3 regions of the Limnospira sp. genome follow, and region 2 is predicted to be linked to each of the others. Evidence: riboswitches for the same ligand, from Rfam matches in the RefSeq annotation. Region 2 holds a riboswitch; each other region holds the start of a gene.
What was found. Region 2 has a riboswitch for cobalamin ahead of ACTIE0_RS18590 (energy-coupling factor ABC transporter permease). Riboswitches for the same ligand answer to the same signal wherever they lie in the genome.
Positions count from the first base shown of each region.

Region 1: another riboswitch for cobalamin. It lies ahead of cobW (cobalamin biosynthesis protein CobW); the one in region 2 lies ahead of ACTIE0_RS18590 (energy-coupling factor ABC transporter permease).
Region 3: another riboswitch for cobalamin. It lies ahead of cobG (precorrin-3B synthase); the one in region 2 lies ahead of ACTIE0_RS18590 (energy-coupling factor ABC transporter permease).

Region 1 covers NZ_JBIMLI010000013.1:37,188-41,885, forward strand. Annotated here, with positions in the region: gene feoB (Fe(2+) transporter permease subunit FeoB) at 1-1,036, opposite strand, end outside; gene ACTIE0_RS04120 (ferrous iron transport protein A) at 1,064-1,732, opposite strand; gene ACTIE0_RS04125 (chlorophyll a/b-binding protein) at 1,947-2,156, shown strand; gene ACTIE0_RS04130 (hypothetical protein) at 2,205-2,447, shown strand; cobalamin riboswitch at 2,554-2,699, shown strand; gene cobW (cobalamin biosynthesis protein CobW) at 2,842-3,894, shown strand; gene ACTIE0_RS04140 (DpnII family type II restriction endonuclease) at 4,229-4,698, shown strand, end outside.
Region 2 covers NZ_JBIMLI010000127.1:531-5,228, forward strand. Annotated here, with positions in the region: gene ACTIE0_RS18580 (argininosuccinate synthase) at 1-786, opposite strand, end outside; gene ACTIE0_RS18585 (glycosyltransferase family 2 protein) at 909-1,835, shown strand; cobalamin riboswitch at 1,879-2,039, shown strand; gene ACTIE0_RS18590 (energy-coupling factor ABC transporter permease) at 2,060-2,815, shown strand; gene ACTIE0_RS18595 (energy-coupling factor ABC transporter substrate-binding protein) at 2,824-3,132, shown strand; gene cbiQ (cobalt ECF transporter T component CbiQ) at 3,133-3,936, shown strand; gene ACTIE0_RS18605 (energy-coupling factor ABC transporter ATP-binding protein) at 3,920-4,698, shown strand, end outside.
Region 3 covers NZ_JBIMLI010000004.1:50,660-55,357, forward strand. Annotated here, with positions in the region: gene cobI (precorrin-2 C(20)-methyltransferase) at 1-507, opposite strand, end outside; gene ACTIE0_RS01515 (precorrin-8X methylmutase) at 504-1,133, opposite strand; gene cobG (precorrin-3B synthase) at 1,159-2,607, opposite strand; adenosylcobalamin-variant (AdoCbl-variant) riboswitch at 2,619-2,702, opposite strand; gene ACTIE0_RS01525 (bifunctional cobalt-precorrin-7 (C(5))-methyltransferase/cobalt-precorrin-6B (C(15))-methyltransferase) at 2,746-3,972, shown strand; gene ACTIE0_RS01530 (cobalt-precorrin-6A reductase) at 3,986-4,698, opposite strand, start outside.

The sequences.
Region 1 (4,698 bases), on a different contig from region 2:
CGTTAATTTGCTCAAGGCCATGAGCCATGCCATCTACAAATACGGTACCAAAGGCGATCTCAAAAAAGTCGATAAATGCGCCGCCAAAGTTAATGGAAATCAGGAACATCAGGTACATGACTACCAAAAAAATGGGTATACCCCAGGCGCGACTGAGGACTACCTGATCAATGTGATCGGAAACGTGCTGTTGTACTAGGTCCGATCGCTGTGTGATACCCTGTAACATCTGATGAATCCAGCTATAGCGCGCATCAGCAATCAATAAGTCGATATCTTCTCCCAGGGTTTGGTGTATGCGGTGGCGGTGGGTGGCAATTTGCTTAACGACATCTTGATTAACCAAACTTTGGCGATCGTCATATTGCAATAAACTGAGACTTTGCCAACGATAGTCTGGGGGTAAGTAGTTATATTGTTGGGCTATAGATTCGGTAATTTCATTGAGGGCGGCTTCGATAAGGGCTGGATAGGCGACTTTAGCTTGGGGGCGGTCTGCCATAAGTATGGCATCTCGGACAATTTCCCGCAGTTGTTCTACCCCTCGCCCAGAACTAGCACTCATGGGAATTACCGGACAGCCTAAGCGATCGCCTAATTGTTGGGCATCAATGGTAATTTGCCGCTGCTGGGCTATATCTATCATATTCAGGGCGATCGCGATCGGCAAACCCATTTCCAGCAGTTGGGTGGTTAGATACAGATTTCGCTCTAGGTTGGACGCATCTACGATATTGATAATTAAGGTGGCTTCACCCGATAGTAAATAGTCTCGCGCTACCTGTTCATCTAATCCAGTGCTGGCATCTTCCACGTCCAGAGAGTAAACCCCTGGCAGGTCAATCACCTTGATGGCCTGGTTTTGATAACGATAGCTTCCCTCTTTCCTTTCTACGGTAACTCCGGGCCAGTTACCTACCCGCTGATTACTACCAGTTAAAGCATTAAATAGGGTCGTTTTCCCACAGTTAGGGTTTCCCACCAAAGCAATACAGGACATCGCAGCCTTATTATCGGTTTGGCGGTTCAGTTCCATAGACTGACTCACAATTTTGTTCCTCCTTTAGGATGGGTTGATCAATGCCACCTGGAGGGCATCTGCTTCGTCTTTGCGTAAACTCAGGTTAAATCCCCTGACCTCAATTTGGGTTGGGTCTCCTAAAGGTGCGTGGCGTTTGACTGTAAATTCCACCCCTGGAGTTAATCCCATGGCTAATAATTTCCGTTTGTAGCTACGGGCGGCGGGGTCATAACCAACCACCCGCAACCGAGAACCGATCGCCGCATGGCGCAACTGCACAACATTAGTCTTATTCATTGATGAGAGTTTCCTTTTCGACTGGGTGAGGTTTTCTGTGGCGACCTGAATATTCTCAGCCATATCTGCCCCCAGTCCTAAGCGATGGTCGCCTAGGGCGATAATCACTGATCCACTGGTTGTGGAACTAATGACATTTAATTCTACACCTGGCATTAACCCCATCCCCATTAGACGGGTATTGCCTCCGGCACAATTGAGAGCAACTATATATAAGCGATCGCCTACCTTCGCCTCGGACAAAGCAAAGGTTCCCGGAATTGATGATTCGCCCACTACAACCAATGATTCTGGTGATTCACTTATGGTGCGAGCATGACCAGTGTTGTCTTTGAGGTAAGTAAATCCTGACCAGCTTGAGCCACCATCAAAGCCGTTCACGGATACATCGGCACAGTAGTTATCATTGTCCATAATCTATTGGCTCTCTGTTGAGCTAATTGAGAATTAATTTTAATTAATACCATGTAACTAAGTAAAAATCCCATTGTTAATAAATTTTTAATAAACCCCCTTGTTTGGAAAAAGCACAAAATTATACTACAAAAATTAATTTTGTCAACCCCTTGCAATATTTGTTTGCAGTGTGTTACATTTGTTTACAAGAAGTCAGAGAGGCAAAAATACTATGGTTCGTGGACAAATTATGGAAGAAGGTGGACGCGCAAATGTTTACGCGATCGAACCCCAAGTATATGTAGAGGAAGCGCAACAATTCGGTTTCAACAAATACGCAGAGAAACTCAACGGACGACTAGCTATGATCGGGTTTATATCCGCCCTAGCCTTAGAAGCATTAACCGGACATGGTGTAATTGGCTGGTTAACTAGCCTGTAAAACCCAGATTTTGTCAACCTATAATTCAGTAGCATTTCGGAGACTTGTATGAAAACAGATTTTAACTTTCCTAACAAATACTTAATCGGACCTGTAATCTTTCGACCGGACTTTAACAGTACCTCAGAAGTAATTACAGCTAACCAAGCCTGGTCTTTATTCTTCACAGGTGGTCAGGAAGACAAAGCCCTTGGTTATAATGCAGAATACGGCAGGTTTTTTACAAATTTACTGATGGCGATCGCCGTTAGTGGCGCTATTGGGGCTTTGATTTTCACTAACTTAGTCTAAGTCATCAAATTTACCTATCTCTCCCTATTCACTAATAACAAACCGTCCCTGTTTAGAAATAAGCAGGGACTTTTTTGGTTTTTCCCCGAATTCGCCCAACCTGTGATAAGATATTCCCGATATCGGTTCTAAGGGAAATCAGCCCTTAGAGGAAAGGGGGAAAGTCCGGTGTAAGTCCGGCGCTGTCCCGCGACTGTGATGGGACTCTGTTAGTCTCTCAGTCAGAATGCCCGCCGATAAGTAACCTATTGTTGATTCATCTGCGAGGTATGGATGATGGTTGATTTAGTATTTTCACAATCTAAATATCATAGCGATCGCCCATCTAAACTCTAGGAAAATCTCAACATTTATAGATAGCAAATCGCTATAATTTCGGAGGAGTCAAAAAACCGTGCATAAAATTCCTGTAACCATTATCACCGGATTTTTAGGGGCTGGAAAAACCACCCTGATCCGCCATTTACTGCAAAATAACCAAGGTCGTCGGATCGCGGTATTAGTCAATGAATTTGGCGAAGTAGGTATTGATGGCGAAATCCTCAAATCTTGCCAAGTTTGTGACGAAGAAGAAACGGAAACTAATATCATCGAATTAGCGAATGGTTGTCTGTGTTGCACCGTCCAGGAAGAGTTTTTGCCGACTATGCAAGAACTACTTAAACGCCAAGATGCGATTGATTCGATATTAATAGAAACCTCTGGTTTGGCTTTACCAAAGCCACTGGTTCAAGCCTTCCGATGGCCGGAAATTCGCACGAAAGCGACGGTAGATGGTGTGATTACGGTAGTTGATAGTGAAGCCCTAGCCAATGGTCAACTGGTGGGAGATTTAGAGGCTTTAGAAAAGCAGCGTCAAGCGGATGAAACTTTGGAACATGAAACACCAATCGAGGAGTTATTTGAAGACCAGTTAGCTTGTGCTGATTTGGTACTTTTGACGAAAGGCGATCGCATTGATCGAGAGTCTCAAAACCGGGTTCAACAATGGCTAAAACAGGAGTTAACCCCAGGAGTGCAGGTGGTTTCCTGTCAGCAAGGGAAAATTTACCCTGACATATTATTAGGCTTTAATGCAGCGGTAGAAGACCATCTGGACAGTCGCCCTAGTCACCATGACCAGGAAGAAGAACACGAACACGATGATGATATCAATGCTGTGCATTTAGTCTTAGATCCAGTTAAGGACTCCGCCAGTTTAGTTAATCAATTAAAAGCGATCGCCCAGCAGTGGGAAATCTACCGCATCAAAGGTTTTATAGCCGTAGCAAATAAACCCATGCGGATGGTAGTTCAAGGAGTCGGAAACCGATTTGATACCTTCTTCGATCGCCCCTGGAAAGCCGACGAACCTCGCCAAACTCAACTGGTGTTTATTGGTCGTAGTCTTAATCAAGAACAAATAGCCACTTCTTTGCAGTCAGAAACCATGGCGTTAAACAGGTAGAAATCTTATCAATTTTGGTGATTTTAATAATGCGATCGTCCTTATTTAAACAGTAGTAAAATTCACAGCGTCGCCAAAATAGCCCCAATACAACCACACTTTACGCTACTTTCCGTCTCGTCTCCATCCCACCTTCTCCTCCTAATACCATATTGCGTCCCCCAGGTATTCCCCATCTAGTTCACTCTCTAAGTCATGATAGGTTTACCTTTGGATACCCACATTTGATCAATGGTTCGCAAATTCTGACAGAAAAACTGTTTAATCATCTATGGTTCAAAAACGAACAATTGAGGAATTGCATCAGTCAGCATCTTTATTCTAGCCAAAGTTTTTGGTTCAACAACAACTCGAACAGAGTATTATCCCGGTGCTGATTGAAACCCAACAGCAGTTTCTCTCAATTCTAGCCTTGGAATTAGAAAATCCCCTAGATATATTTACCACTTTAGAAATATCAAAGCTCTCTGCTAATTTATTCCTCAAACACCTTCTGATCTTAGCAGATTTTGGAGGTGAAAAACTACAACGTTTAAATCAAGAGTTTGATTTATTGTTCCCCGATGGAGAATTAGAGTATATTTGGAACAACACTCAATTTTGTTATCGTTTTCAGGTGTTACCCATATCAGGAATATTATCAAACCAAAAACTCAACGTTTCCAGCCAGAAATTACTGTTAAGGAAACAAACTCTGTCTGAAGTTTATAAAGATATTATTGTCGTCCTCCTGTTTGCTGGAGATTCAACAAATCCTAAAATTTCTGGCATTTTTAAGACTTGGGGATGTCAGATTGGACAATT
Region 2 (4,698 bases):
CTCGATCATATCAATGCGTCCGATACCGTGGTTTCCGGCGATCGCATTTAAGCGAGAGATGAGGTCAACGCCGTTGAGTGCTTCCCCATTGAGGCTAACAGGAATGCCAGATTGAAAGCCAATTTCTAAATATTCTGGCTGGTCAGGAGTATCAGCGATCGCTTTAGTCATCCCATAGACATCCTCTGGGGGTTCAACCCAGGGGTCTTCCAGAGGTCCAGCTTCGATCGCCATACCAAGCAAGTTGCGATCGAGACTGTAGGGGGAAGACTTTTTAACGGGGAAGGAAATGCCAAATTTTTCCCCATAAGCGATCGTCTCTTCCCGACTCATACCCCATTCCCTAGCCGGAGCTAAAATCTTAATATTAGGGTTGAGAGCGCCGATAGAGACATCAAAGCGGACCTGATCATTGCCTTTTCCCGTGCAACCGTGAGCGATCGCATCTGCTCCGTATTTTTCGGCAACTTCCACCAAAACCTGAGCAATCAAAGGACGTGCTAAAGCCGTAGCCAGGGGGTAGCGGTTCTCATACAAAGCATTAGCTTGAATAGCCGGAAAAGCAAACTCCTGTACAAATCGCTGTTGTACATCAATCACTAAAGACTCACTCGCGCCAGAGTCGAGGGCCTTTTGTTTCACTGGTCCTAGTTCATCACCTTGTCCCAAGTCAACCGCCACAGTAATTACTTCAGCTACCCCAAACTCATTTTTGAGATAAGGAATACAGACAGAGGTATCTACACCACCAGAGTAGGCAAGTACAGCTTTTTCAGCGCGACCCATAATCTACCAAAGCTCCTAGATCAACAAACATTTCATTATCACCCCAATCGCCACCATTGAAAAGTAAGGCTGTAACAATTAGGTTATAGTTGCAGAGCATCGCCAACTGTCCCAGAAAATATATGTTTTTTAGCGTTGTTATCCCTACCTATAACCGTTTGCCGATTTTACAGAAGTGTCTGAGAGCATTGGAAAATCAAACCTATAGCGCCGCCGTGACTGGCTATGAGGTGGTGTTAGTCGATGATGGTTCCACTGATGGGACTGTGGAATGGTTGGGAACTAACACCCTCGAATTTCCCCATCTTCGCATCTACCAGCAAGACCACCAGGGACCAGCGGCGGCGCGAAATTTGGGAGTTGAACAGGCGAGGGGAGATCTGATTGTTTTTATCGATAGTGATTTGGTGGTAACTGATAGCTTTCTTGCCGCTCACGCTACCGCCTTAATTGCCAACTCTCAAAAAAGCGATCGCATCTTTACCTATGGTCGAGTTGTGAATACCTGCAATTTTGAAAATCCCACCACAGAACCCTATAAAATCACCGATTTTTCTGCCGCTTATTTTGCCACCGGAAATGTGGCGATCGCCCGCCATTGGCTAATCGAAGCCGGATTATTTGACCCTAAATTTCAGCTTTATGGTTGGGAAGACCTGGAACTAGGAGTTAGGCTAAAAAAATTAGGCTTAAAATTAATCAAATGCCCCGCCGCCGTCGGATATCATTGGCATCCCCCCTTTAACTTAGACCAAATACCCGCCCTAATTGAAAAAGAAAAACAAAGAGGCAGAATGGGGGTAGTTTTCTATCAAAAACATCCTACCTGGTCAGTCAAAATGATGATTCAAATGACCATTTTGCATCGGATACTCTGGGGCATTTTATCCCTAAGAGGTCAACTCAATGAAAGGACCATGGCGCATTTTTTACAGTGGTTAATTAATCGTGGTCAGCCTCAATTAGCCTTAGAAATTTCTCGGATTTTTTTAAATTGGTATAACGTCCAAGCCGTCCAACAATATTGGGCCAGGCGAGAGCAAACTTAATTAAATATTTGCCAGCTTGGTTCACTGTTGACCTACACATGATACAATAGCGCCAACTATAGGTTCTAGTGGGGAACAGCCACTAGGAGTAATGGGGAAAGTTCGGTGTAAATCCGGCGCTGTCCCGCAACTGTAATCAGATTTCCGGCTAATTTGTCCACCCCATCTGTGAGTCAGGATGCCCGCCTATAGTTATTTCTCACTCACAAATCTGCGAGGTACAGATGAGCAAAAATCATCGAATGATACACCTAATCGCCATGATTGGGTTAACATTTTATTTGGTAATAGGTGCAGCCACTCCAGCTCAAGCAATGCACATTATGGAAGGTTTTTTACCTATTACCTGGGCAATTTTTTGGTGGGTGTTAATCATCCCTTTCTGGGTTATTGGTTTTCAAAAACTCACCAAAATTACCCGAAACAACCCCGAACTAAAGCTATTAATTGCCCTAGCAGGAGCCTTTACGTTTGTCCTGTCAGCTCTAAAAATCCCCTCAGTTACAGGGAGTTGTTCTCACCCCACCGGAACCGGATTAGGAGTGGTTTTATTCGGACCGTCAGTGATGACAGTTTTAGGCAGTTTAGTCCTACTTTTCCAAGCCGTATTACTCGCTCACGGCGGTTTAACTACCTTGGGAGCTAATGTATTTTCTATGGCGATTGTCGGCCCTTGGGTTGCCTATGGCATTTATCAACTATTCTGCCAATTTAACCAACAAAAGTTAGGTATTTTCTTCGCAGCAGCCTTGGGAAGTTTAGCCACTTATTTAATTACCTCCATACAGTTAGCCGTAGCTTTTCCGGCTGCTTCTGGGGGGGTTATGGCTTCCTTTATCAAATTTGCGGGGATTTTTGCAGTCACTCAAATTCCCCTATCAATTAGTGAGGGACTATTAACGCTGGTAGTTTGGAATTGGTTAGAGTCCTACGCCTCAGAAGAACTGCAAACCTTGAAAATTGGGAAAGCTAATAGCTAAGTAAAATCATGACACCAACTTCTGATAAACCTGTAAAAAATGGCAATTTGTGGATGATTTTAGCTGTCGTTATTTTATCGGTAACGCCGCTAATTTTTATCCGAGGAGATTATGAGGGAGCCGATGAACAAGCCGAAAATCTCATCGGCGAAATTCAACCCAATTATCAACCCTGGTTTGAACCTATCTTAGAAGTTCCCAGTGGCGAAATTGAGAGCCTGTTATTTGTTTCTCAAGCTGCTATTGGTGCGGGTATCGTCGGCTATGTGATTGGCTTATATAAAGGCCGTAAACAAGGCAAAAATCGCTCATCCTAAATGTACCATCAAATTGATGCGATCGCCTATACCAATCGGTTAAGGTATTTACCCTCAGAACATAAGTTAGCCTTTGCCGCCATCCTGTTTTGTCTCAGTTTGGCGGCTCCCCCCCTCCTGCAAATATTGATCACCATTTGGGTGACAATTTGGGTCGTGATTTACGCTAAAATTCCCCTAGGAATTTATCTGAAATTGCAAGCCATCCCCTTCAGTTTTTGGTTAACTAGCATTCCCGCCTTACTATTGGGGGTGGTTAATTCAGCTAATATTGAATTAATTAAAACTGATATTATCTGGGAATTTAACCTAGGTAATATCTTGATATATTTCAGTAATCAAGGAATGCAACAAGCTGGTTTTCTACTAACTCGCTCCCTAGTTTTAAGCTCCTGTATGTATTTTCTTTTACTCACTACCCCCTTCGTCGAAATCATTAGAATTTTCCGTAAGATTGGCTGTCCCAGTTTAATCACAGAACTATTAATGTTAATGTATCGGTTTATTTTTATGTTAACTGAAACCGCTAGTCAATTATTAATCGCTCAACAGGTTCGTATCGGTTATGGTGACTGGAAAACTACAATCCGCAGTTTAGGAATTGTCACCAGTCAACTACTCCAACAAACCCTAGAAAATTATCGACAAATTTGTTTAGGATTAACCGCGCGGGGGTTTAACGGAGAGTTGCGGGTTTGGTCGGTTTCTCGCCATCAATCCAACCCTCGATATACCTGGGAAGGATGTTGTGGTTGTCTACTATTATTGGTGATTATTGGATGGTTGTATGTCATCGGAATTTGAGTTACTAGAATTTGATAATGTTCAGTATACTTACCCCGGTAGTCAGCAGCCAACTCTGGAAAATATCACTTGTCAATTTGGTAGATATCAGCGTTATGCTGTCATTGGACGTAATGGCTGCGGAAAAACTACCTTATTTCGATTAGCTAATGGGTTATATCGTCCTCAGTCCGGGGTGATTAGTTGGCGAGGTCAACCGCTACAATATAAACGGCGATGGTTGAATCAATTGCGCCAAAAGGTGGGTTTAGTGTTCCCAAATCCTGAACAGCAGTTAGTAGCAACTACCGTGTCAGAAGATATTTCCTATGGCTTGTGTAATTTGGGTTTATCTACCTCAGAAATTGCTCAACGGGTGCGCCAAATTTTGGCTGAATTTGATTTAGTGGGTTTGGCGGATTTCCCGATTAATTATCTGAGTTTGGGGCAGAAAAAAAGGGTGTCAATTGCTGATATAATGGTGTTGCAGCCACAACTCTTGTTTTTGGATGAACCTACGGCTTATCTTGACTCCTATCAAGTTACTAATTTTCACTGCTTATTAAATCAGATTCAACAGCGAGGAACTACTGTGGTTATCGCTACTCATAATTTGGATTTTGTCGAAGCCTGGGCGGATTGGGTTTTGGTACTTGATAGGGGAAAACTGGCTTTTCAAGGTACACCAGAAGCCGTTTTTAGTCAAAGTCAACAACTCCAAGATTTAGGTTTGGGGGTTCCTTTAGTGGGGGATTTAATTAATTGGTTACAAGCTGAGAATAT
Region 3 (4,698 bases), on a different contig from region 2:
TGCATCAGCTACCGAGAGGCGATCGCGTAATATATCCGCCTCTAATGTAGCCGGAAGAATGGTAAAGACATCATTGCGATAAGTTATCGGTACTCCCAACATAGCCGCACTAGCCATCACTGAAGAAATCCCAGGTATGACCTCAATTGAAAACCGCCCTGATAAGCGATTAAAAATGTACATAAACGTACCATAAAGCATCGGATCTCCCAGACACAAAACCGCCACATCTTTCCCCTGGCTGAGATGTTCGGCAATTTTTTCCGCCCCGATATCATAATAAGGCTGTGACGATCGCTGCACACTAAAGGGTAGGGGGATAGGAATTTCGATCTGATCAGGGGAGATAAAATCGGCGACGATCGCCCTAGCTAAAACCTTGCCATTTTCCAAACTGGGATAGGCAATGACGGGAACAGTTGTTAAAATACGATGTGCTTTTAAAGTTAGTAATTCCGGATCTCCCGGACCAATTCCCAACCCATAAAGTCGCCCTAATTTAGTCATAATTCATTTTCCTTTGCTAACGCATTTACTGCCGCCGCTGCGATCGCACTCCCACCGCGCCGCCCATGGAGTGTCATAAATGGAATACCACGGCTATTAGATGCCAATTCAAGTTTCGACTCTGCCGCGCCGACAAAGCCGACCGGAAACCCTAAAATCAGTGCAGGTTTCACTAAACCATCATCCAACATTTCCAGCAGGTGAAAGAGGGCAGTCGGTGCATTACCAATGGCTACCACTGCGCCTTGTAAATTATCCCCCCATAACTCCAATGCTGCCGCCGACCGAGTATTATCAATCTGGCGAGCGATATTAGGGACATCTGGATGATTTAGGGTACAAATAATCGGGTTATTTTTAGGTAAGCGTTTTTTAGTAATTCCCCTAGCCACCATCATGGCATCACAAAAGATGGCTTTTCCCTGTTGTAGTGCCTCCCGTCCGACTTTAACGGCATTTTCTGAGGCTTGTAAATCTCCGATAATATCCGTCATTCCGCAGGCATGAATTAACCTAACTGCTACATGAGATAAATCATCTGATAAACCTTGAAAGTTGGTTTCATCCCGAATTATTCCAAAGGATTTCTGATATATTTGGTTGCCGTCACGCAGGTAGTCTATCATCAGCAAATTTGCAGGTAATTAGTGATTAATTAAGTGGGCGATTTTGGGTCAAAAAATTGGCTAAAAATTCGGGTATTTCGGTAAATACTCCCTCAAAAATTTTTTGTTTTAAGGATTGTTCACCATCCCCAAGATACACTTGGTAGCCTTCGATAGTTTTCCCATTTTGATTAATTGTATGCCCTAAAAGGGTGATTTCTGCGGGACTGGGTTGAGCGCAAAATTTAGGGCAACCAGTTACATGAATATTAATAGGAGTATCTAAATTTAATCGCTGGTGGAGATATTCTGCTAATTGGGAAGCGTGAGTTTGAGTGTGGGTAAGTGATGCGGCACAGCCAGGCTTACCACCACAAGCAGCGATCGCCACTTGATTTGACTCAATTTCCGCGAAGCCTAATAAAGATAGTTTCGGCAATAATTGGCTGATTTGTTGATGGGGAATATCTGGCATTATAATTGTTTGCCAAGGGGTTAATCTTAACTCGGCATTACCAAAGGTTTCTGAAAGTTCTACTAATCCTAACCATTGTTGTGCATTAATTTGTCCTAGGTGTAATGATATCCCAATATAACACAATTCGGCGTTTTTTTGGGGATAAATTCCTAAATGATGATAGGGTTGGCTGGGGGTAGGTTCAGCGGACAATATCGGCAAGGGCTGGGTTAGTTGGCTGTTGACTTGCTGGATATATGTATCTAATCCTAGATGGTCAATTAGCTGTTTCATCCGAGGCTTTTTCCCGGTATCTAAGGGGTTGTTTCGGACATACTCCCCATAGACATTAATAAGGGTAGCGACTACAGATAAACATTGTTCTGGCGTGATGACAAGTTGGGTATTATATAGCTTTTTATCTCCGGCGATCGCCAACTGAAAATTAATGCTATTATTCCCATCATCTACCGAGATCGCATTAAGCTGAATCTCATTATATCGATGTTCCCAAGCCACCGGAGAACGGATACCAATTCCCACAGTCCCCCCCCCATCAACTCCGATGCTAAACTTAGGACTAAGTTCGCCAATTAACGGGTGATTTTGAATCAGATTATCCAGGGCTTTAATCAGGGGACTAGTATCAATTAACTCCTGGCTATCAATTCCCGCCGTCGGACTACCCATAATATTGCGTAGGTGGTCTATGTGGGGATGTTGAGCAGCTAAATTTAATTTTTTCAGCATCTCAAAAACGGCGCTAGTTGGTGGTTTTTGCACTCCCCGAATTTGTAAATTAGCGCGATTAGTTACTTGTAGCGTCCCTCCCCACTCCGTTAATAAATAACCCAATAATTTACCCTGTTTACTATTAATTAATCCGCCCGGAGTCCGAATGCGGATTAAAAAACCATCCTGGGCGTGGGTTCCATAAAATAGACCCGGACAAACATTTGCTTTAACTAACCAATTCATGGTGATTTGTTTCTCCATGCGACGCAGAGAATGAGCCGCAAAATTAGCTGATTTTGACAACTCATCAATAACTTGTAGTTGGCATTCTGACTCAGAAAATTGTATTACAGTTGCGGCACAGTGTCGGAATCTCACCGAACTTTCCCAACGACAAGCCCAAATACTATATCATGAATACTGGTATTTTAACTATAAATCATGGTCAGCAGGGATTTTTCCCACAAATGGTTATCAATTGTAGGAATTGGGGAAGATGGGTTAGAAGGGTTAAGCGCCACGGCGCGATCGCTTTTATCTATGGCTTCAGTAGTTGTCGGTGGTCAACGTCATTTAGCAATGTTACCCCCGGAGGATAAACGAGAAAAACTCCTCTGGACTTCTCCTCTGGATGAGTCGATCGCAGAAATTATCCGCCGCCGTGGTCAACCCGTCTGTGTTTTAGCTAGTGGCGATCCGATGTGGTATGGTATTGGCGTTACCCTTACCCGTCGCCTACCCCTTGAGGAAATTACTATAATTCCTTCTCCCTCTACATTTAGCCTAATTTGTAGTCGTTTGGGTTGGTCTGTAACCGATGTAGAAACCCTGAGTTTATGTGGTCGTCCCCTGGCTTTATTAAATCGGGTAATTTATGGGGGTGCGCGTCTGTTAATTTTAAGTGCTAATCGTCGCACTCCCGCCGCCGTGGCTGAACTCCTAACACATCAAGGATTTGGTGATAGTTTAATCGTGGTGTTGGAACATTTGGGAGGCAAAAAAGAGAGACAAATTTCGGGTATCGCTTCCTCTTGGGATGTTGACGAAGTGGCTGATTTAAATGCGATCGCCGTAGAGTGTATTAGTTCTAATCCCGTTAACTTTTCCCCTAGTTTCCCGGGACTTCCTGACAGCGCCTACCACCACGACGGACAGTTAACTAAACAGGAGGTCCGAGCGATTACTCTCAGTCGATTATCTCCCCTACCGGGACAACTTTTATGGGATGTCGGTGCAGGTTGTGGGTCCATTGGTATTGAGTGGATGAGAAGTGATCGCCGTTGTCAAAGTATCGCCATAGAACAGCATCCCAGACGCTTAGAATATATTGCTGATAATGCCACAGCTTTAGGGACTCCAGACCTGCAAATAATAGCCGGAAAAGCACCCGAATCATTAATTAATTTACCTTCCCCTGATGCCATTTTTATTGGTGGTGGTATTACCACCCCAGGTCTATTAGAAACCTGTTGGAAAAAATTGCGATCGGGAGGTCGTCTAGTGGCTAATACAGTCACAGTTGAGAGTGAGTTACTTCTGTTACAATGGCATAATAAATTAGGGGGGGAACTTACCCGAATTGGCATTGAAAGAACTGCAGCCATTGGCAATTTTTTAGGCTGGAAACCCTTAGCTACTGTCACTCAATGGTCAGTGCTGAAACCATAACTAAAAAGGCGGTTTATTGTTGGTGTAACCAAGCGATCGCCGACTCAATATCAGCCACTGTTTCCCCCATAGGAATGGGAGGACGTTGCACCATAACCACAGGTAATTTCAACTCTCGCGCCGCCACAATTTTGGCGTAGGTAGCATCACCGCCGCTATTTTTACTAACAATTGCACCCAGTTGATATTCCCGTAAAATTGACAGTTCATCTACCACCGAAAACGGCCCCCTTTGTAACAATAATTCCCCCCTAGGTATAGGTAAATTCGGCTGAGGTGGGTCAATCATCCGCATTAAAAACCAGATATCTTTTAGTTCAGCATAGGCGGAAAGTTCCTGACGACCAATAGTTAAAAATACCCGTTCAGCTAACCCTGATAAAACCATAGTAGCCTGTGAGTGACTATCCACCTCAACCCAGTTATCGCCGGGGACTTTTTCCCAAGCCGGACGGACAACCATTAACCGTTTAATTCCACATTCATTAGCTGCTATAGCCGCATGGTCAGAAATTTGGGCAGCAAAGGGGTGGGTAACATCAATTAAAATATCAATTTTTTGTTGTTTTAAATAGTCGATTAAACCCTGAACACCGCCAAAACCCCCAATCCGAAAAGCCGCCGGGTCTTTCGGGGTAACTGGCTGTTGAGTGCGACCCGCAAAAGAAGCGATCGCCTCTATATTCGCCATAGTTTGAACCCTATCATATAGGGCTGTCGCTTCCG